One region of the Streptomyces sp. NPDC046915 genome, then DNA from elsewhere that is predicted to be linked to it. Evidence: predicted binding sites of a transcription regulator. Region 1 holds the regulator's gene; the other holds the start of a gene.
The links. The regulator HrcA, encoded in region 1, represses chaperone genes, less so after heat shock. The targets are predictions, from matches to a motif close to TTNGCACTCNGNNNNNCNGAGTGCNAA.
Positions count from the first base shown of each region.

Region 2: a site for HrcA is predicted at 9,762-9,788, ahead of groL (chaperonin GroEL). Genes of this name have one in related genera too.

Region 1 is NZ_JBEYXB010000002.1:573,385-584,750, forward strand. It holds gene hemW (radical SAM family heme chaperone HemW) at 1-1,185, shown strand, start outside; gene ABZ915_RS07290 (DUF3097 domain-containing protein) at 1,205-2,020, opposite strand; gene ABZ915_RS07295 (MBL fold metallo-hydrolase) at 2,052-2,789, opposite strand; gene hrcA (heat-inducible transcriptional repressor HrcA) at 2,963-3,979, shown strand; gene dnaJ (molecular chaperone DnaJ) at 3,980-5,116, shown strand; gene ABZ915_RS07310 (nitronate monooxygenase) at 5,216-6,289, shown strand; gene ABZ915_RS07315 (16S rRNA (uracil(1498)-N(3))-methyltransferase) at 6,286-7,038, shown strand; gene ABZ915_RS07320 (VOC family protein) at 7,055-7,447, shown strand; gene ABZ915_RS07325 (hypothetical protein) at 7,538-8,104, shown strand; gene ABZ915_RS07330 (S41 family peptidase) at 8,151-11,366, shown strand, end outside.
Region 2 is NZ_JBEYXB010000008.1:260,184-271,549, reverse strand. It holds gene nagA (N-acetylglucosamine-6-phosphate deacetylase) at 1-872, opposite strand, end outside; gene ABZ915_RS22465 (ROK family protein) at 872-1,813, opposite strand; gene ABZ915_RS22460 (extracellular solute-binding protein) at 1,972-3,192, shown strand; gene ABZ915_RS22455 (DUF3263 domain-containing protein) at 3,227-3,460, shown strand; gene otsB (trehalose-phosphatase) at 3,752-4,627, shown strand; gene ABZ915_RS22445 (trehalose-6-phosphate synthase) at 4,628-6,052, opposite strand; gene ABZ915_RS22440 (glucosyl-3-phosphoglycerate synthase) at 6,146-7,090, opposite strand; SAM riboswitch class I at 7,234-7,389, shown strand; gene thrC (threonine synthase) at 7,408-8,691, shown strand; gene ABZ915_RS22430 (MoaD/ThiS family protein) at 8,688-8,963, shown strand; gene ABZ915_RS22425 (cold-shock protein) at 9,425-9,631, shown strand; gene groL (chaperonin GroEL) at 9,952-11,366, shown strand, end outside.

The DNA.
Region 1 (11,366 bases):
CTGCCCGCGCCCGCGCTCGCCGGGGCCGCCGGCTGGCCCCTCGGCTTCTACCTGCACGTCCCGTACTGCGCGACCCGCTGCGGCTACTGCGACTTCAACACCTACACCGCCACCGAGCTGCGCGGCACCGGCGGCGTGCTCGCCTCCCGCGAGAACTACGCGGACACCCTGACGGACGAGATCCGCCTGGCCCGCAAGGTGCTCGGCGACGACCCGCGCGAGGTCCGCACGGTGTTCGTCGGCGGCGGTACGCCCACGCTGCTGGCCGCCGACGACCTGGTACGGATGCTGGGGACGATCCGGGACGAGTTCGGCCTGGCGGCGGACGCGGAGGTCACCACCGAGGCGAACCCGGAGTCCGTGGACCCGGCGTACCTCGCGCGGCTGCGGGAGGGCGGCTTCAACCGGATCTCCTTCGGCATGCAGAGCGCGCGGCAGCACGTGCTGCGCGTGCTCGACCGGACGCACACCCCGGGCCGCCCGGAGGCCTGCGTGGCGGAGGCACGCGCGGCGGGCTTCGAGCATGTGAACCTGGACCTGATCTACGGCACCCCGGGAGAGTCCGACGACGACTGGCGGGCCTCGCTCGACGCGGCCCTCGGCGCCGGGCCGGACCACATCTCGGCCTACGCCCTGATCGTCGAGGAGGGCACCCAGCTCGCCCGCCGCATCCGCCGGGGCGAGGTCCCCATGACGGACGACGACGTCCACGCCGACCGCTACCTGATCGCGGAGGAGCGGCTGTCGGCGGCCGGCTTCGACTGGTACGAGGTCTCCAACTGGGCCACCTCCGAGTCGGGCCGCTGCCAGCACAACGAGCTGTACTGGCGGGGCGCCGACTGGTGGGGCGCGGGGCCGGGGGCGCACTCGCACGTGGGGGGCGTCCGCTGGTGGAACGTGAAGCACCCGGGGGCGTACGCGGCGGCCCTGGCGTCGGGTCGCTCACCGGGCGCCGGGCGGGAGCTCCTGTCCGACGAGGACCGGCGGGTGGAGCGCATCCTGCTGGAGCTGCGCCTGCGGGAGGGTGCGCCGCTGTCCCTGCTGAAGGAGGAGGGCCTGGCGGCCTCCCGGCGAGCGCTGGGGGAGGGGCTGCTTGAGGCGGAGCCGTACGAGGAGGGGCGGGCGGTGCTGACGCTGCGGGGGCGGTTGCTGGCGGACGCGGTGGTGCGGGACCTGGTGGACTGATTCGGCGCCCACCAGGGCGTCAGGCCCCACCGCTGGCCGTGACGAAGTCGATCAGTTCCTCCACCCGGCCCAGGAGCTCCGGCTCCAGGTCCCTGTAGGACCCCACCCGCTTGAGGATCGCCTGCCACACCGCCCCGGTGTTCTCCGACGGCCAGCCCAGCGCCCGGCAGACCCCCGTCTTCCAGTCCTGGCCGTGCGGCACCCGCGGCCAGCCCGGAATCCCCAGGGCCGACGGCTTCACGGCCTCCCAGATGTCGATGTACGGGTGGCCGACCACCAGGGCGTGTTCGCTGGTCACCGACTCGGCGATGCGCCATTCCTTCGTGCCCGGGAGCAGGTGGTCCACCAGGACACCCAGCCGCGCGTCCGGCCCCGGGCCGAACTCGGCCACGATGGCGGGCAGGTCGTCCACGCCCTCCAGGTACTCCACGACCACGCCCTCGACGCGCAGGTCGTCGCCCCACACCTTCTCGACCAGTTCCGCGTCGTGCCGGCCCTCGACGTAGATGCGCCCGGCGCGGGCCACGCGCGCGCGTGCGCCGGGGACGGCGACCGAACCGGAGGCGGCGCGGGTGGGGCGTACCGGAGCCGAGGACGACGGCCGCACCAGCGTGACGACCCTGCCCTCGAGCAGGAACCCGCGAGGCTCCAGCGGAAACACCCGGTGCTTGCCGAAGCGGTCCTCCAGGGTGACCGTGCCCGCCTCGCAGCGGATCACCGCGCCGCAGAAGCCGGTGCCGGGCTCCTCCACCACCAGACCGGCCTCCGCCGGGACCTCCGGGACGGGCTTCGGCTTCTTCCAGGGAGGGGTCAGGTCGGCGGAGTACTGGCGCATTCGGCTGACGATAGGAGAAGCGGTACCGCCATCAGGGCGACACGCCGAAACGCGCCGCCAACTCGTCGCGCTGCCGCCGCACGAACGCCGCGTCCACCACCGCTCCGTGACCGGGCACGTACAGCGCGTCCTCGCCGCCGAGGTCCAGCAGCCGGTCGAGGGCGGCGGGCCACTGGGACGGTACGGCGTCGGGGCCGGCCTGGGGTTCGCCGGACTCCTCGACCAGGTCGCCGCAGAACACCACCTCGGGCTCGCCGGGAACCGAGCCGGGGACGAGGACCACGAGGTCGTGGGCGCTGTGCCCCGGGCCCACGTTGGCCAGCAGCGCCTGGCGGCCGTCGCCGAGGTCGAGGGTCCACTCGCCCGAGACCAGATGGCGGGGCACGGGAAGAGCGTCCACCGCCTCGTCCGCCTCCGCCACCGGCAGGCCCTGCCGCACGGCGTCCAGGCGGAGCTCCGCGCGCTCGTGCGTGAACAGCGCGTCCATGCCCACCGCCGCGAACATCTCCGCGCCCGCGAAGGCCGCCGCACCGAGGACATGGTCGAAATGGGGGTGGGTGAGCGCGAGATGGGTCACACGGCACCCGGCCAGCTCCTGCGCCTGAGTGCGCAGGAGCGCGCCTTCGGCGAGACTCGACCCGGCGTCCACCACGAGCGCCGTACCCTCGCCGACGACCAGTCCCGTCGTGCAGTCCCAGTGCGGCAGCCGGACCCGTCCCACCCCGGCGGCCACCCGCTCCCACCCCAGCTCTTCCCAAGTCACCGTCATACCGCGACGCTATCGGGTACGACCGCGCCCCGGCACGGCGGCACGATCCGGCCTTGCCCGGGGTGTACCCCACGGCCGTACACTGGGCCGGGGAACGCTGGCACTCGCACGCACAGAGTGCCAGGCGAAGGGCCCGAGGGCCGCAGGGGACGACTTTCTGGAGGTGTGCGCGGATGCTGAGTGAACGCAGGCTTCAGGTGCTGCGCGCCATCGTCCAGGACTACGTCGGCACCGAGGAGCCCGTCGGCTCGAAAGCGCTCACCGAGCGGCACAGCCTCGGCGTCTCCCCGGCCACCGTCCGCAACGACATGGCGGCCCTGGAGGACGAGGGGTACATCGCCCAGCCGCACACCAGCGCCGGGCGCATCCCCACCGACAAGGGCTACCGGCTCTTCGTCGACAAGCTCGCGGGCGTCAAGCCGATGACCGCCCCCGAGCGGCGGGCGATCCAGAACTTCCTCGACGGCGCCGTCGACCTCGACGACGTCGTGGCCCGCACGGTGCGGCTGCTCGCGCAGCTGACCCGGCAGGTCGCGGTCGTGCAGTACCCCTCGCTGACCCGCTCGACCGTGCGGCACGTGGAGCTGCTCTCGCTCGCCCCCGCGCGCGTGATGCTCGTGCTGATCACGGACACCGGCCGGGTCGAGCAGCGGATGATCGACTGCCCGGTCCCGTTCGGCGAGATGTCCCTGGCGGACCTGCGCGCGCGGCTCAACAGCCGGGTCGCGGGCCGCCGGTTCACGGACGTGCCGAGGCTGGTCGAGGACCTCCCGGAGGGCTTCGACATAGAAGATCGCGGTACGGTCTCGACCGTGCTCTCCACTCTTCTGGAGACACTCGTCGAGGAGAACGAGGAGCGGCTGATGATCGGCGGTACCGCCAATCTCACCCGTTTCGGACATGACTTTCCCCTCACCATCAGGCCGGTGCTCGAAGCACTGGAGGAGCAGGTCGTCCTGCTCAAGTTGCTGGGCGAGGCGAAGGATTCGGGCATGACCGTGCGCATCGGCCACGAGAACGCCCATGAGGGACTCAACTCCACGTCGGTGGTGTCGGTCGGCTACGGTTCGGGCGGCGAGGCTGTTGCCAAGCTCGGCGTGGTCGGACCGACCCGCATGGACTACCCGGGAACGATGGGAGCGGTACGCGCAGTGGCACGGTACGTCGGACAGATCCTGGCGGAGTCGTAAGTGGCCACGGACTACTACGCCGTTCTCGGCGTGCGCCGCGACGCGTCGCAGGAAGAGATCAAGAAGGCCTTCCGCCGGCTCGCTCGCGAGCTGCATCCGGACGTCAATCCTGATCCGAAGACGCAGGAGCGGTTCAAGGAGATCAACGCCGCTTACGAAGTGCTGTCGGACCCGCAGAAGAAGCAGGTCTACGACCTCGGCGGCGATCCGCTCTCGCAGGCCGGCGGCGCCGGCGCGGGCGGTTTCGGGGCCGGTGGCTTCGGCAACTTCTCCGACATCATGGACGCCTTCTTCGGTACGGCGTCCCAGCGCGGCCCGCGCTCGCGGACCAGGCGCGGCCAGGACGCGATGATCCGCATCGAGGTCGAGCTGGACGAGGCGGCCTTCGGGACGACCAAGGACATCCAGGTCGACACGGCGATCGTCTGCAACACCTGCAACGGCGAGGGCGCCGCGCCGGGCACGACCGCCCAGACGTGCGACATGTGCCGCGGCCGCGGTGAGGTGTCCCAGGTCACCCGGTCCTTCCTGGGCCAGGTCATGACCTCGCGCCCCTGCCCGCAGTGCCAGGGCTTCGGCACGGTGGTGCCGACGCCGTGCCCGGAGTGCGCCGGCGACGGCCGCGTACGCTCCCGGCGGACCCTGACCGTGAAGATCCCGGCCGGTGTCGACAACGGCACCCGCATCCAGCTCGCCGGTGAGGGCGAGGTCGGGCCGGGCGGTGGTCCCGCCGGTGACCTGTACGTCGAGATCCACGAGCTGCCGCACTCCACCTTCCAGCGGCGCGGCGACGACCTGCACTGCACGGTCACCATCCCGATGACCGCGGCGTGCCTCGGCACCAAGGTGCCGCTGGAGACGCTGGACGGCATGGAGGAGGTCGACATCCGTCCGGGCACCCAGTCCGGTCAGTCGATCCCGCTGCACGGCCGGGGCGTCACGCATCTGCGCGGCGGCGGCCGGGGCGACCTCATCGTCCACGTCGAGGTCCAGACCCCGACCAAGCTCGACCCCGAACAGGAACGCCTGCTGCGCGAGCTGGCCAAGCTGCGCGGCGAGGAACGCCCGCAGGGGCAGTTCCAGCCTGGGCAGCAGGGGTTGTTCTCGCGGTTGAAGGACGCGTTCAACGGGCGCTGAGGTCCCGTTTTACGGTCCCTGACCGCTGATAATGCCGCTGGCATATGTCAGGGGAAGGCCGGATTCGGACTTGTTCGGAGGACGTGACAACATGCCGTCATGTCCTCCGCACTGACCGATCTCTTCACTTATCCGATCGTGCAGGCCCCCATGGCGGGCGGTGTCTCCGTGCCGCAGCTCGCCGCCGCCGTCTCCGAGGCGGGCGGGCTCGGGTTCCTCGCCGCCGGGTACAAGACCGCCGACGGCATGTACCAGGAGATCAAGCAGCTGCGGAGCCTGACCGGCCGCCCCTTCGGCGTGAACCTCTTCATGCCGCAGCCGGAGTACGCCGAGTCCGGTGCGGTCGAGGTCTACGCCCACCAGCTGGCCGGCGAGGCCGCCTGGTACGAGACCGAGCTCGGCGACCCGGACAGCGGCCGGGACGACGGCTACGACGCCAAGCTCGCCGTGCTGCTGGACAACCCGGTGCCGGCGGTCTCGTTCCACTTCGGCGTGCCGAGCCGGGACGCGCTCGACTCGCTGCGCCGGGCCGGCACCGTCACCCTGGTCACCGCGACCACCGCCGAGGAGGCCCTCGCGGTGGAGCGGGCCGGGGCCGACGCGGTCATCGCGCAGGGCGTGGAGGCCGGCGGCCACCAGGGCGCCCACCGGGACATCCAGGAGAACGACCGCTCCGGCATGGGCCTCCTCTCACTGATCGCCCAGGTCCGCGAGACCGTGAGCATCCCGATCGTCGCCGCCGGCGGCATCATGCGCGGCAGCCAGATCGCCGCGGCCAGGGCGGCCGGCGCGAGCGCGGCCCAGCTGGGCACCGCGTTCCTCGCCACCCCCGAGTCCGGCGCGAACGCCCTGCACAAGCAGGCGCTGACCAACCCGCTGTTCGCCCGCACCGAGCTGACCCGCGCCTTCTCCGGCCGCCCGGCCCGCGGCCTGGTCAACCGGTTCCTGCGCGAGCACGGCCCGTACGCCCCCGCCGCCTACCCGGAGGTCCACCACCTGACCTTGCCGCTGCGCAGGGCCGCCGCCAAGGCCGGAGACGCGCAGGGCATGGCGCTGTGGGCGGGCCAGGGGCACCGGATGGCGCGCGACCTGCCGGCCGGGCAACTGGTCGAGGTGCTGGCCGCCGAGGCCGAGGCGGCGACGACAGCGTTGTCCCAGGGCGGTGCCCGATGACCGCGCCCGTCTTCGTGGTCGACTCCCTGGAGGGTGTGGGCCCCGGCTCGGTCATCGACGTGACGGGCCCCGAAGGGCGGCACGCGGTCTCCGTACGGCGGCTTCAGCCCGGCGAGGCCGTGGTGGTCACCGACGGGCAGGGCCGGGGGGCGGCCGGGGTCGTCCTCAGCGCGGAGGGCAAGGACCACCTGGTCGTCGAGCCCTTCGAGTTCCCGGTGGAACCCGAACCCAGCCCCCGGATCACCGTCGTCCAGGCCCTGCCCAAGGGCGACCGCGGTGAGCTCGCCGTGGAGACGATGACCGAGACCGGCGTCGACGCGGTCGTGCCCTGGGCGGCGTCCCGCTGCATCACCCAGTGGAAGGGCGAGCGCGGTCTGAAGGCGCTCGGCAAGTGGCGCGCCACCGCCCGCGAGGCCGGCAAGCAGTCCCGGCGGCTGCGCTTCCCGGACGTCGCGGACGCGGCGACGAGCAAGCAGGTTGCCCAGCTTCTCGCCAAAGCCGACTTCGCCGCCGTCCTGCACGAGGACCGGGACTACCCGAGCGAGTCGCTGGCCGCCGCCGAACTCCCCGCCGAGGGCGAGATCGTGCTGGTGGTAGGGCCCGAAGGAGGTGTCTCCCCGGAGGAGTTGGCGCTCTTCGAGGAGGCGGGCGCGAAGGCCTACCGGCTCGGGCGTACCGTACTGCGTACATCGACCGCCGGGACCGCCGCGGTGGCCCTGCTCCTGGGCCGTACCGGCCGCTGGTCCTGACCGCTGGGGGAAGACCGTGGAACTCGCCCAAGTACGGCTGCTGGTCAGCGACTTCGCCGCCTGCTACCGGTTCTACGCCGAGGTGCTCGGCCTGAAGCCGCAGTCCGGCGCGTCCGGGGGGCCGTACGAGAAGTTCAGCCCCGCCACCGGCTCCGCCGGAATCGCGATACAGGACCGCTCGATGATGGCCGAGGTCCTGGACGAGCTGGGCGACACCGCGACAGGCCACCGCTCCCTGGTGGTGCTGCGCGTCGACGACCTCGACTCCTACTGCGCGGAGATCACCGGCCGCGGCGCCACCCTCCTGCACGGCCCGGCCCCCATGACCGAGCGCATGCGGGTCGCCCACCTCAAGGACCCGGAGGGCAATGTGGTGGAACTCCAGGAATGGCTGCTGCTGCGCACCTGACGGAGCGCCACTCGAAGGTGGGGCGTCCGAACACTCGAGTGGCCATATGCGCCCTACCGCCCCGTCCCCGTCGGTGGCACGCTGCCCTGCATGGGGGCTTTCAGGCACATTCGGTACCGGCCCCGCCGGGCGCGGGCGGCGGCAGTGGCGGGGCTCGCGGCGGTGGCCGTGGGCGGCGTCGTGGCGTGCGAGCCGACCGATCTGAGTTCGGCGTCGGTGGCGTACACGACGGACAGGACCGCGACCGCGGAGCTGGAGCGGCAGCACGTGAAGGTGCAGTGGCTCACCTGCACGGGCAGCTACGGCGGCAAGGGCTACACCCCGGGGAAGACACCGTCGCCGAGCGAGAGCACGGTCGTCACCGTCGACTGCCAGGGACAGACGGACGACGGACGGAAGATCACCGTCACCGGCAAGGTCACCAAGGCCGTCGACGGCGCGTGCGTACGCGGCGATCTCACCGCGAAGGTCGGCGGCAAGGAGTGGTTCCACGTGGACGGGCTGGGCAACTGCGACGCCAAGCCCGGACCCACGTACACCCCGCCCGTCACCTACCGGCCCTCGAACGGGCAGCCCCGCCCCACCGTCACCGTCACGGTCACCAGGACCATCTGGTGCAAGGGCGACCCGACCTGCTGGCCCGTCGAGGGCAAGTGATCGGAAACCGGACCCGCGGACGCCGTCCGCTGCGTAGGGTGATCGGGTGACCCAGGGCGCATCCACCACGACAGCGGCAACCCCGGCATACCTCCGATACCCGCACGTGCGAGGCGAGTTGGTCGCCTTCACCGCCGAGGACGACGTGTGGCTCGCCCCGCTCGACGGCGGGCGGGCCTGGCGGGTCAGCGCCGACAACGTACCGGTGACCCATCCGCGCATCTCGCCCGACGGCACGACGGTCGCCTGGACCTCCACCCGCGACGGCGCCCCCGAGGTGCACATCGCCCCCGTCACCGGCGGCCCGGCGAAGCGGCTGACGCACTGGGGGAGTTGGCGCACCCAGGTGCGGGGCTGGACCCCCGGCGGACAGGTCCTGGCGCTCAGCACCCAGGGCCAGGCCAGCCTGCGCCGCAGCTGGGCCCACGCGGTCCCGCTCGACGGCGGACCCGCCTCCACCCTGCCGCACGGGCCCGTCGGGGAGGTGGCGTACGGCCCGGCCACCGTGCTGCTGTCCGCGCCGATGGGCCGCGAGGCCGCCTGGTGGAAGCGCTACCGGGGCGGTACGGCGGGCAAGTTGTGGATCGACCGGGCCGCCGAAGGCGAAGCCGCCGGAGGTGAAGGAGGAGCCGGCGAGTTCGTACGGCTGCACGAGGAACTCGACGGGAACATCGAGTACCCGGTGTGGGCGGGGGAGCGCATAGCCTTCCTGTCGGACCACGAGGGCACCGGAGCGCTGTACTCCTCCCTCGCCGACGGCTCCGACCTGCGCCGGCACACCCCGCTCGACAGCTTCTACGCCCGGCACGCCGCGGGCGACGGCACCCGCGTCGTCTACACCGCCGCCGGTGAACTGTGGCTCCTGGACGACCTGGACGGCGCCGAGCCCCGCCGGCTCGACATCCGGCTCGGCGGGCCGCGCCTGGACCTCCAGTCGCACCCGGTGAACGCCGGCCGCTGGTTCGACTCCGCCGCCCCCGACCACACCGCGCGCGGCAGCGCCGTCGAGGTGCGCGGCGCCGTCCACTGGGTCACCCACCGCTCCGGGCCCGCCCGCGCGCTCGCCGCGCGGCCCGGCGTCCGGGCCCGGCTGCCCCGGGCCTTCCGCGCCGACGGCGAGGAATGGGCGGTGTGGGTGACCGACGCCGAGGGCGACGACGCCCTGGAGTTCGCCCCCGCCACCGGACTCGCGCCCGGCGCCACCCCCAGGCGGCTCGCCGCCGGACAGCTCGGCCGGGTCCTGGAGCTGACCATGGCCCCCGACGGCAGCCGGGCCGCCGTCGCCGCGCACGACGGACGGCTGCTGCTCGTCGAGCGGGAGACCGGCGAGGTCCGCGAGGTCGACCGCAGCGAGGACGGCGAGGTCTCCGGGCTGGTCTTCTCTCCCGACTCGGCCTGGCTCGCCTGGTCCCACCCCGGCCCCCGCCCCCTGTCCCAGCTGCGGCTCGCCCACACCACCGACCTGTCGGTCACCGACGCGACCCCGCTGCGCTTCCAGGACTACGCGCCCGCCTTCACCCTCGACGGCAAGCACCTCGCCTTCCTCTCCACCCGCGCCTTCGACCCGGTCTACGACGAGCACGTCTTCGACCTGGCCTTCGTCGTCGGCTCCCGCCCCTACCTGATCACCCTCGCCGCCACCACCCCCTCGCCGTTCGGCCCGCAGCGGCACGGCCGCCCCTTCGACGCGCCCGACAAGGACGAGACCCCCGACAGCGAGGGCACCCCGGCCACCCGGATAGACCTGGAGGGGCTCGCCGACCGGATCGTGCCCTTCCCGGCCGAGGCCGCCCGCTACTCCAACCTGCGCGCCGCCAAGGACGGGGTGCTGTGGCTGCGCCACCCGGTGCGCGGCGTCCTCGGCGCCTCCCGGGCCACCCCCGACGACCCCGACCCCAAGACCGAACTGGAGCGCTACGACCTCGCCCAGCAGCGCATCGAGCACCTCGCCGCCGACGCCGACCACTTCGAGGTCAGCGGCGACGGCAAACGCGTCCTGCTGTGGACCGACGGCCGGCTCCGGGTCGTCCCCAGCGACCGGCGCGCCTCCACCGACGACGACGGCGACGCCTCCGTCACCGTCGACCTCGCGCGGGTGAGGCAGACCGTCGACCCGGCCGCCGAGTGGCGCCAGATGTACGACGAGACCGGCCGCATCATGCGCGACCACTTCTGGCGGGCGGACCTGGGCGGCGTCGACTGGGACGGCGTCCTCGACCGCTACCGCCCGGTGCTGGACCGCATCGCCACCCGCGACGACCTCGTCGACCTGCTGTGGGAGGTGCACGGCGAACTCGGCACCTCGCACGCGTACGTCACGCAGTACGGCGCACACGGCGGCGGCCCCCGGCAGGGCCTCCTCGGCGCCGACATCTCCCGCCACGAGGACGGCAGCTGGCGCATCGACCGCATCCTGCCCGCGGAGACCTCCGACCCCGACGCCCGCGCCCCGCTCGCCGCGCCCGGCGTCGCGGTGCGCGCCGGGGACGCGATCGTCGCCGTCGCCGGGCACCCCGTCGACCCGGTGACCGGTCCGGGCCCGCTGCTCGTCGGCACGGCCGGCCAGGCGACCGAGCTGACCATCTCACCCGCCGGCGGCGGCGAGCCGCGGCACGCGGTGGTGGTCCCGATCGCCGACGAGGAGCCGCTGCGCTACCACGCCTGGGTCGCCGACCGGCGCGCCCACGTCCACGAGCTCTCCGGCGGCCGGCTGGGCTACCTCCACGTGCCCGACATGCAGGCCCCCGGCTGGGCCCAGATCCACCGCGACCTGCGGGTGGAGGTGGCTCGCGAGGGGCTCGTCGTCGACGTCCGGGAGAACCGCGGCGGCCACACCTCCCAGCTGGTCGTGGAGAAGCTGGCCCGGCGGATCGTCGGCTGGGTCCGGCCACGCGGCCTCAGGCCCTACAGCTACCCGCAGGACGCGCCCCGGGGCCCGGTCGTCGCGGTCGCCAACGAGTTCTCCGGCTCCGACGGCGACATCGTCAACGCGGCGATCAAGGCGCTGGGCATCGGTCCGGTCGTCGGCACCCGCACCTGGGGCGGGGTCGTCGGCATCGACAGCCGCTACCACCTGGTCGACGGCACGCTGATCACCCAGCCCAAGTACGCCTTCTGGCTGGAGGGTTACGGCTGGAGCGTGGAGAACCACGGGGTCGACCCGGACGTGGAGGTGGTCCAGCGCCCGCAGGACTGGGCCGCCGGCCGGGACGTCCAGCTGGACGAGGCGGTGCGGATGGCGCTGGCCGCGCTGGAGGACAAC
Region 2 (11,366 bases), on a different contig from region 1:
CCCTCGCGGACCTCGACCTCCAGCGGGCCCAGCATGTAGCGGCCGTCGCCGATGCCGGCCGCGTCCATCGCGTCCGTGATGAACGCCACGCGCCCGGCACCCGCGTGACGGAACGCCAGTTCCAGCGCGGCCGGGTGCAGATGCGTGCCGTCGTTGATCAGCTCGACCGTGACCCGCTCGTCCTGGAGCAGGGCGGCGATCGGGCCGGGGGAGCGGTGACCGAGGACGGGCATCGCGTTGAAGAGGTGGGTGGCGACCGTGGCGCCCGCGTCGATCGCCTCGACCGTCTGCTCGTACGTCGCGTCCGTGTGCCCGACCGCCGCGATCACACCGTGCTCGGCCAGCAGCCGTACGGAGTCGATGCCGCCCGGCAGTTCGGTGGCGAGGGTGACCATCCTCGCCTGTCCGCGCGCCGCGTCGACGAGCTTGCGCACCTCCGCCGGGTCCGGGTCGCGCAGCAGTGCCGCGGAGTGCGCGCCCTTGCGGCACGGCGAGATGAACGGGCCCTCGAAGTGGATGCCGGCGATGTCACCCTGCTCGGCCAGCTCGCTCAGCAGCCCCGCCTGCCGGGCCAGGAAGTCCATCTCGCCGGTGACGGTGGAGGCGACCAGCGTGGTCGTGCCGTGCCGGCGGTGGGTGCGGACGGCTTTCAGGGCGTCGTCCGCCGAGCCGGAGAACGAGGCTCCGCCGCCCCCGTGGTTGTGCAGGTCGACGAAGCCGGGGACCAGCCAGTGGCCGCTGACGTCGACGACCTCCGCGTCCGGGCGTGCGCCGGCCGTGATCGTCGTACCCTCGACGATCACCCGCCCGTCCGGCACGGTACCGGTGGGCAGCACCACAGAAGCGCCGGCGAGAACCTTGGTGGGGGGCATCAGGCGGTTACCTCCGAGGGGTCGGTTGATTCGAGGAGATCCCGGGCGAGCAGCCCCGCGCCCAGGCACCCGGCGGTGTCCCCGAGGGCCGCGGGGACGACGGACGGCAGTTTCTGGAAGGTGACGCGCCGCCCGACGGCCTCCCTGAGCGGTGTGAACAAGGTTTCCCCGGCCTCGGCGAGCCCGCCACCGATGATGAGCGTGCGCGGGTCCAGCAGGGTGAGCGCGGTGACCAGGCCGTCGGCCAGCGCGTCCACGGCCTCCTGCCAGACCCGGACGGCGTTCGGGTCACCGGACACGACGGCCTTGGCGCAGTCGGCCGCGTCCGCTTCCGGGCTGCCGGAGGCCGCGGCCCAGGCCTCGCTCACCGCCGCCGCGGACGCGTACCGCTCCAGGCAGCCGTGCTGTCCGCACGGGCAGGGGATGCCGCCGGGCCGTACGACGATGTGGCCGATCTCGCCCGCGAAGCCGTGCGCGCCCGACTCCACCCGGCCGTCGAGGCCGATGGCGCCGGCGATCCCGGTGCCCAGCGCCACGAACAGGAACCGGTCGGTGCCCTTGCCCGCGCCGGTGCGGCCCTCGGCGAGGCCGCCGGTGCGCACGTCGTGGCCGAGGGCGACCGGGATACCGAGCCGGTCGGCGAGCAGATCGCGCAGGGGTACGTCGCGCCAGCCGAGGTTGGCCGCGTAGACGGCGGTCCCGCGGTCCTCGTCGACGATTCCGGGCACGGCGAGGCCGGCCGCGGCGGCGGGTTCGCCGAAGCGCTCCTCGCCGCGGGCGCGCAGGTCGGCGGCGAAGCCGAGGATGGCCTCGACCACCGCGTCGGGTCCGCGCTCGCGGCCCGTCGCCCGGCGGTCCTGGTGCAGCAGCTCGCCGTCCGGCCCGATCAGGGCGGCCTTCATCCCGGTACCGCCGACGTCGAGGGCGATGACATGTCTCACGGGAACAGTGTGGCCCGCGGACCCGCAAGAGGTCTAGTCCACTCACGTGGTGTAGACCTTATGGGGTTCACATATTGAATGACGAAACAGCAGGGTTTGGGGCAAGAGCAGTGGGTCGTCGTACGGCAGGAACGATCGCGGCGGTCGCCGCGCTGGGCATGACCGCGGTCCTCGGTGGCTGCGGGAGCACCGGATCGTCCGACGTCACCCTCAGACTCGTCGCCGCCGACTACGGGGACTCGGCGGCCAGCAGCTCCGCGAAGTACTGGGACGAGCTGGCCAAGGCCTACGAGGCCAAGCACTCCGGCGTGAAGATCGACGTCACCGTGTACTCCTGGAACGACGTCGACCGCAAGGTCAAGGAGATGGTCGCCGCCGGCAAGGCGCCCGACCTCGCGCAGATCGGCGCCTACGCCGACTACGCCGCCGCGGGCAAGCTGTACGACGTCTCCGACCTGCTCTCCATCCCGGTCCAGGCCGACTTCGTCTCCCAGCTCGCCGACGCCGGCCAGTGGCGGCACACGCAGTACGGCATACCCTTCGCCGCGTCCACGCGGGTGCTCTTCTACAACAAGACCCTCTTCACCAAGGCGGGCCTCACCCCGCCCACCACCTGGAGCGAACTCGCGGCCGACGCCGAGAAGCTCAAGGCGATGGGGGTGAAGTACCCCTACGCGCTGCCGCTCGGCCCCGAGGAGGCCCAGGCCGAGACCATGCAGTGGATGCTCAGCGGGGGCGGCGGCTACACCGACGACATCGGCGGCTACTCCCTCGCCTCCACGCAGAACGTCGACACCCTCACCTGGCTCAAGGACGACCTGGTCGGCAAGGGCCTGACCGGCCCGGTCGCCCCGGCCAAGCTCAACCGGGCCGACGCGTTCACCGCCTTCGCCGACGGCCAGGCCGGCATGATCGACGGCCACCCGACGCTGATCCAGCAGGCCGAGAAGAAGGGCGTGAAGTTCGGCACGGTGCCGATGCCGGGGCGGACGTCGCAGACCAAGGCGTCCATGGGCGTCTCCGACTGGATGATGGCCTTCAAGCAGAACGGCCACGCCGAGCAGGTGGGCGACTTCCTCGACTTCGTCTACGGGGAGAAGAACGTCCTCGACTTCTCCCGGCGCTACGGGCTGCTGCCCGTCACCACCTCCGCGTCGGACGTCATGGCCGCCTCGTCCCGGGACCAGGACCTGCGGCCCTTCCTCACGGAACTCCCCACCTCCGAGCTCTACCCCGCCGGCAAGACCTCCTGGGCGGCGGTCGCCGCCGGCATCAAGAAGGACATCGGCCAGGCGGTCGGCCCCGACGGCAGCCCCCTCGCCACCCTCAGCCGCCTCCAGGCGACGGCCACCTCGGCGGACAGCAGCGCCGCGAACTGAGGCGTTGTCGGTGCCCCGCGCTACCGTGCAGGACATGGAACGGGACCAGCTCGGCCGACGCGAACAGGGCATCCTCGCGCTGGAGCGCCGGGGCTTCACGGGCCCCGGCGCCAAGGAACGGGCGATACGCGAGGAACTGGGTCTCGCCCCCGTCCGCTACTACCAGCTCCTCAACGCCCTCCTCGACGACGAGCGGGCCCTGGCCCACGACCCGATAACGATCAACCGCCTGCGCCGCGTACGGGAGTCCCGCCGGGCCGAGCGGTAGCCGCTGCGCGGGGCTTGGCCGGAGGCCCGGCGTTTCCCACCCACCCACCCACCCATGACGGCCAACTGGGAAGTCACCCCACCCTGGGGCTCCGCCCCTGCACCCCATCGGGGACTGCGTCCCAGGAGCCTCTCAACCCCGGTCGGCATCATCCAGCCCGTCCGGCGTTTGAGGACGAGGCCCGTTCAGGGCCGATGCGGGGGTCTGGGGGCGGCAGCCCCCAGCAGGGCCCGGCTGTAGCGGGGGGCGCTTCCAGGAGTGCATCCGAGGTTGCGTGGATAGGGTCGGTCCATGGGCATCCATACGACGGACTCCACGGACCCGGACAACCAGATGGACCCGCTGCCGACCCCCGTCACCCAGGCCGGGCGGGACGGGCTGCGCGCGCTGCTCACGCGGCCGCGCTCCGCGGTGATCGGGCTCGACTTCGACGGGACGCTGGCCCCGATCGTCGTGGACCCCGACCAGGCCCGCGCCCACCCGGAGGCCGTCCCCGTGCTCGCCGCCCTCGCCCCGAAGGTGGCCGCCGTCGCCGTGGTCACCGGCCGCCCGGCCGGCGTCGCGGTGCGGTACGGCGGCTTCGCGGGCGTCCCCGGCCTGGAGCACCTCGTCGTCCTCGGCCACTACGGCGCCGAACGCTGGGACGCCGTCACCGGCACCGTCAGCGCCCCCGCCCCGCACCCCGGCGTCACCGCCGTCCGCGCCGAACTGCCGGGCTTCCTCGACCACATCGGCGCCTGGCACGGCACCTGGATCGAGGAGAAGGGGCGGGCCGTCGCCGTGCACACCCGCCGCGCCGACGACCCGCAGGCCGCCTTCGAGGCCCTGCGCGGCCCCCTGACCGACCTCGCCGCCCGGAACGGCCTGATCGTCGAGCCCGGCCGCATGGTCCTCGAACTCCGCCCGCCCGGCATGGACAAGGGCGTCGCCCTCCTGGAGTACGTCCGCGAGACCGGCGCCGAGTCCGTCCTCTACGCCGGCGACGACCTCGGCGACCTTCCCGCCTTCGCCGCCGTCGACAAACTCCGCTCCGACGGCGTCCCCGGCCTCCTGGTGTGCAGCGGCAGCGCAGAGGTGACCGAACTCGCCGAACGCGCGGACCTGGTGGTGAACGGCCCCGAGGGAGTCATGGCACTGCTGCGGGGGCTCGCGGCGGCGCTGGACTGATCAGCCGTCCAGGGCTCGAAGCTGGTCCAGGAACCACTGGGCCGGCGGCAGGGCCGTGGCCGCGGCGGCCAGGTGCTTCGAGCGTTCCGCGCGTTCGGCGTCCGGCGTGGTGAGGGCCTGGTGGAGGGCGTGGGCCGTGCCCGTGATGTCGTACGGGTTCACGGTGAGCGCGTCCTCGCCCAGTTCCTCGTACGCGCCCGCCTCCCGCGACAGCACCAGGACGCAGCCCGCGTCGGAGACCACTGGGATCTCCTTGGCGACCAGGTTCATGCCGTCCCGGATGGGGTTGACCAGGGCCACGTCGGCCAGCCGGTACGCGGCCAGGGAGCGGGCGAAGTCGTCCTTGACGTGGAGGACGACCGGGGTCCAGTCCGGCGTGCCGTACGCGGAGTTGATCTCCTCCGCGACCCGCCGCACCTCGGCCGTGTAGTCGCGGTACACCGCGAGGTCCTGCCGCGAGGGGTAGGCGAAGGCCACGTGCACCACCCGTTCACGCCATTCCGGGTGGTCGTCGAGGAGCTGCCGGTAGGCCAGCAGCCCGCGCACGATGTTCTTCGACAGCTCGGTGCGGTCGACCCGGACGATCGTCTTCCGGGCCTTTCCGTCGGGCGCCGAACCGATCTCCGCCCGCAGCGCCGCCATCCGCTCGGCCACGTCCGGCCGGTGCGCCCGCTCGCGCAGGAAGTCCGCGTCCGCACCGAGACCGTGCACCCCGATGCGCGTACCGGAGGGAATGCCGGGGCCGAGGACCTCGTGACAGCAGGCGGTGAACGCGTCCGCCCAGCGCCGGGTGAGGAACGCCGCCCGGTCCGCGCCCAGGATCCCGCCGAGCAGCTCGGCCGCGATGTCGTCGGGCAGGAGGCGGAAGTAGTCCGGCGGGGCCCAGGGAGTGTGCGAGAAGTGGCCGATGCGCAGGTCGGGGCGGAGCTGGCGGAGCATCCGGGGGGCCAGTGCCAGGTGGTAGTCCTGGACGACCACCGCCGCGCCCTGCGCCGCCTCCTCGGCCAGGGCCTGGGCGAACGCCCGGTTGTAGGCCTCGTACGACGCCCACTGCCGCCGGAACTCCGCGTCGAAGACCGGTTCCAGCGGGGTCTGGTACAGCATGTGGTGGACGAACCACAGCACCGAGTTCGCGATGCCGTTGTAGGCGTCGGCGTGCACGTCGGCCGGAATGTCCAGCATCCGTACGCCCGGCTCGCCCACCCCGCGCCGCACCGCCTCGCGGTCGCCGTCGGACAGGGCGGCGCACACCCACAGGGCGTTCGCGTCCGAACCGATCGCCGACAGCCCCGAGACCAGCCCGCCGCCACCCCGCTTGGCGTGCAGCGAGCCGCCCCCGCCGTCGGGGCGCACCTCGTACGAAACCGGGCCGCGGTTGGACGCGACCAGCACCTCAGCACCGTGCGTGGAAGCCGTGGAAGCCATGAGTCTCAACCTAGCCCGGCCCGGAAACGCTCAAACGTACGTTCCCTCACCTGCGGAGTGACATGGACGGGATACGGACGGGACACGGCGGAGTCAGGCCACCCGCCGCGCCGCGTACTCCGCGATCTCCACCATCGGCGGCCGCTCCTCCGTGTCCACGGAGAACGTGCGCGGCTCGAAGCCGTCCTCGCCCCGCTCGAACTGGGTGAGGGAGGGCCGGATCAGATGCCCGCGGGCCAGCCGGAGCTGGGCGGTGCGGTAGATGGCGGCGGCCATCCGGCCCAGCGCCTGCCCGTCCTGGTGGCGGTGCTTGCGCACGCCCACGTCCACCTGGGCGAGGGCGTCCAGGCCCACCAGATGCAGTGCGTCGACCAGCATGCCCAGCTCCACCCCGTACCCGACGGGGAAGGGCAGCTGCTCCAGCAGCGAGCGGCGGGCCGCGTACTCCCCGCCGAGCGGCTGCACGAAGCCGGCCAGCTGCGGCCAGTGCATGTTCAGCAGCGGACGCGCCATCAGCTCGGTGACCCGGCCGCCCTGGCCCGCCGCGCCGCCGAGCGGACGGTCGTACATGCCCTTGACCAGGTCCACGTCCGGGTCCGTCAGCAGCGGGCCGACGATCCCCGAGACGAAGTCGGAGGAGAACTCCCTGAGGTCGGCGTCGATGAAGCAGACGATGTCCCCGCGCGTGACCAGCAGCGAGCGCCACAGGACCTCGCCCTTGCCGGGCACGGCCGGGATCCGCGGCAGGACGGCGTCGCGGTGGACGACCCGGGCGCCCGCGGCGGCGGCCACCTCGGAGGTGCGGTCGGTGGACCCCGAGTCGACGACGACGATCTCGTCGACGAGCGGGACCTGCCGCACGAGGTCGTGGCGGATGATCGCGACGATGTCGCCGACCGTCTCCTCCTCGTTGAGCGCGGGCAGCACGACACTGACCGACTGGCCCGTGCGCTGCTTGGCGGCCAGGATCTGGTGGAGCGGACGATCGGTCACCGACCAGGAGCGGGTGCTCAGCCAGCGCTCGACTTCTTCCAGCACGGTGGGCGGCTCCTCACTGTTTGTCTCGCGGTTCGGACGACTATCTCAACTGTCCCGGCCTTCGGTTACAGTCTTGAACAACGCGGATGACCATCGCATGTCCGAGGTCACCGCTGTTCACAACCGCACACACAACCGCATACCGCTCATCCAGAGGGGCAGAGGGACACGGCCCGATGAAGCCCCGGCAACCCTCCAGTCGGTTCTCGTAGATCAGTCTTGATCGTTCCGCGAGGCTCCCGGCTTGGGAAGGTGCCAAATCCGTCTCACGGCGAGATGCGTCGTGAGGAAGATGAGGAGAAAGGGCCTCGCCTCACATGGCTGTGCAGACTGTTGCAAGCACCACCGACTCCACCGTAGACCTTGGCCCCGCCGCCGCCCTGAGCTGTCGCGAGTGCGGCCACCGGGTGCCGCTGGGACCGGTCTTCGCCTGCGAGGAGTGTTTCGGCCCGCTGGAGATCGCCTACGACTTCTCGTCCTACGACACCGAGGAGCTCCGCAGGCGCATCGAGGCGGGCCCCGCGAACATCTGGCGCTACGCCCCGCTGCTGCCGGTCCCGGCCGACGTGGCCGACAAGCCGAACCTCAACCCCGGCTGGACCGCCCTCGTCAAGGCCGACAACCTCGCCCGCGAGCTGGGCGTGACCGGCGGTCTCTACGTGAAGGACGACTCCGGCAACCCGACGCACTCCTTCAAGGACCGCGTGGTCGCCCAGGCGCTGGAGGCGGCGCGCGCCTTCGGTTTCACCACCCTCTCCTGCTCCTCCACCGGCAACCTGGCCGGCGCGGTGGGCGCCGCGGCGGCCCGCGCCGGCTTCCGGTCCTGCGTGTTCATCCCGCACGACCTGGAGCAGGGCAAGGTCGTCATGGCCGCGGTCTACGGCGGCGAGCTCATCGGCATCGAGGGCAACTACGACGACGTGAACCGTTTCTGCTCCGAGCTGATCGGTGACCCGGCGGGTGAGGGCTGGGGCTTCGTCAACGTCAACCTGCGGCCGTACTACGCGGAGGGCTCCAAGACCCTGGCGTACGAGATCTGCGAGCAGCTCGGCTGGCGGCTGCCGGACCAGATCGTCGTCCCGATCGCCTCCGGCTCCCAGCTCACCAAGATCGACAAGGGTCTCCAGGAGCTGATCAAGCTCGGTCTCGTCGAGGACAGGCCGTACAAGATCTTCGGCGCCCAGGCCGAGGGCTGCTCGCCGGTGTCCACCGCGTACAAGGCCGGCCACGACGTCGTACGCCCGCAGAAGCCGAACACCATCGCCAAGTCCCTCGCCATCGGCAACCCGGCGGACGGGCCGTACGTCCTCGACATCGCGCGCCGCACGGGCGGCGCGGTGGAGGATGTGACGGACGAGCAGGTGGTGGACGCCATCAAGCTGCTGGCCCGTACCGAGGGCATCTTCGCGGAGACCGCGGGCGGTGTGACGGTCGGCGTCACGCAGAAGCTGATCAAGGACGGCGTCCTCGACCCGACCAAGACGACCGTCGTCCTCAACACGGGCGACGGCCTCAAGACCCTGGACGCGGTGGCAGGCACCGGCCTGACCGCCACGATCCGCCCGAACCTCGACTCCTTCCGAGAGGCAGGCCTCGCATGAGCGTGACCGTCCGCATCCCGACCATCCTGCGCACCTACACGGGCGGCCAGGCCGAGGTCCAGGCCGAGGGCGCGACCCTCGCCGGTGTCATCGCCGACCTGGAGAAGAACCACACCGGCATCGCCGCCCGTGTCCTGGACGACCAGGGCAAGCTGCGCCGCTTCGTCAATGTGTACGTCAACGACGACGACGTGCGTTTTGAGCAGGGTCTGGAAACGGCGACGCCGGACGGTGCGGGCGTCTCGATCATTCCGGCCGTCGCCGGCGGCTGAGGCGGCCCGAAGCGGCTGACCGAATGACAGAACATTACCTTCGGTAACACAGGTTACCGAGAGTTCATCGAATTGCCCCCTCCGTGAGAGAAGTGGAGGGGGCAATTCCATGTGGTTGAGCGCGGTACAGTTGGGGAACGCGCTTCTGAAACCCGGGTCATGGGCCCTGGATTCGTACCGCACACCCGACAAGAAGTAGCCAAAGTGTGCGTGTGTTTTGCGCCTTATGAGCCTTTTACGGGGCCCGACTTGCCCTGAATTCAGCCGAATTTTTGGCAGATTCCCGACCGTGCCCGTCCAGATTTCTCGTCCGATTGACCTGTTGCAGACGGCAGTTGGACAGATACATTCAGCCGCGGTCGACGCGTTCCGGCGCACGCCCCCAATCCTTGGGGGGTGAGGTCTGACCCGGATCCGCGAAGTGTGGATCTGTGCAAGGGCCAGTAATAGGGGAGTTAGGCATGGCTCAGGGCACCGTCAAGTGGTTCAACGCGGAGAAGGGGTACGGCTTCATCGCGGTCGACGGTGGTGCGGATGTTTTCGTCCACTACAGCGCGATCCAGATGGACGGTTACCGCACCCTGGAAGAGGGGCAGCGGGTCGATTTCGAGATCTCGCAGGGCCAGAAGGGGCCGCAGGCGGACATGGTCCGGCTCGCGACCAGCTGAAGCACGCGCCGACTGACAGCGACGTTCTTCTGTACATCTTCGAAGGGCTCGTACCTCCCGGGGTGCGAGCCCTTCGGCCTGCCCGGACGCCGTACGTGCCCGCTGTTCACCTGGGGATCCGCTCGAGCCGCTTGCACTCGGCATGGGCGAGTGCTAATCATTGGCGTTAGCACTCTGAAGGTGAGAGTGACAACGAAGGACCGGGTCGGTGAGGCCCGCAGGCCAAGTGGGGCAAGGAACCACGGGGTCCGCGAGCCGTCCGTCGCGGGCGCGGGCGCGGTCCGAAGGAATCACCCCCAGTCCTGGAGGGACCACTTCACATGGCCAAGATCATCGCGTTCGACGAGGAGGCGCGGCGCGGCCTCGAGCGCGGCATGAACCAGCTCGCGGACGCCGTGAAGGTGACGCTCGGCCCCAAGGGCCGCAACGTCGTCCTCGAGAAGAAGTGGGGCGCCCCCACGATCACCAACGATGGTGTCTCCATCGCCAAGGAGATCGAGCTCGAGGACCCGTACGAGAAGATCGGCGCCGAGCTGGTCAAGGAAGTCGCCAAGAAGACGGACGACGTCGCCGGTGACGGTACGACCACCGCGACCGTTCTCGCCCAGGCCCTGGTCAAGGAGGGCCTGCGCAACGTAGCCGCCGGCGCCAACCCGATGGCCCTCAAGCGCGGTATCGAGAAGGCCGTCGAGGCCGTCTCCGCCGCCCTGCTGGAGCAGGCCAAGGACGTCGAGACCAAGGAGCAGATCGCTTCCACGGCCTCCATCTCCGCCGCCGACACCCAGATCGGCGAGCTCATCGCCGAGGCCATGGACAAGGTCGGCAAGGAAGGCGTCATCACCGTCGAGGAGTCCCAGACCTTCGGTCTGGAGCTGGAGCTCACCGAGGGTATGCGCTTCGACAAGGGCTACATCTCGGCGTACTTCGCCACCGACATGGAGCGTATGGAGGCCGTCCTCGACGACCCGTACATCCTGATCGCCAACTCCAAGATCTCCTCGGTCAAGGACCTGCTCCCGCTCCTGGAGAAGGTCATGCAGTCGGGCAAGCCGCTGCTGATCATCGCCGAGGACGTCGAGGGCGAGGCCCTGTCGACCCTGGTCGTCAACAAGATCCGCGGCACCTTCAAGTCCGTCGCCGTCAAGGCCCCGGGCTTCGGTGACCGCCGCAAGGCCATGCTCGGCGACATCGCCATCCTCACGGGCGGCGAGGTCATCTCCGAGGAGGTCGGCCTCAAGCTGGAGAACGCCACCCTCGACCTGCTGGGCAAGGCCCGCAAGGTGGTCATCACCAAGGACGAGACCACCATCGTCGACGGTGCCGGCTCCTCCGACCAGGTCAACGGCCGCGTCAACCAGATCCGCGCCGAGATCGAGAACAGCGACTCCGACTACGACCGCGAGAAGCTCCAGGAGCGCCTGGCCAAGCTCGCGGGCGGCGTGGCCGTCATCAAGGCCGGTGCCGCCACCGAGGTCGAGCTCAAGGAGCGCAAGCACCGCATCGAGGACGCCGTCCGCAACGCCAAGGCGGCCGTCGAGGAGGGCATCGTCGCCGGTGGCGGCGTGGCCCTGCTCCAGGCCTCCGGTGTCTTCGAGAAGCTGGAGCTCGAAGGTGACGAGGCGACCGGCGCCAACGCCGTGAAGCTCGCGCTGGAGGCCCCGCTGAAGCAGATCGCCGTCAACGGTGGTCTCGAGGGCGGCGTCGTCGTCGAGAAGGTGCGCAACCTGACGGTCGG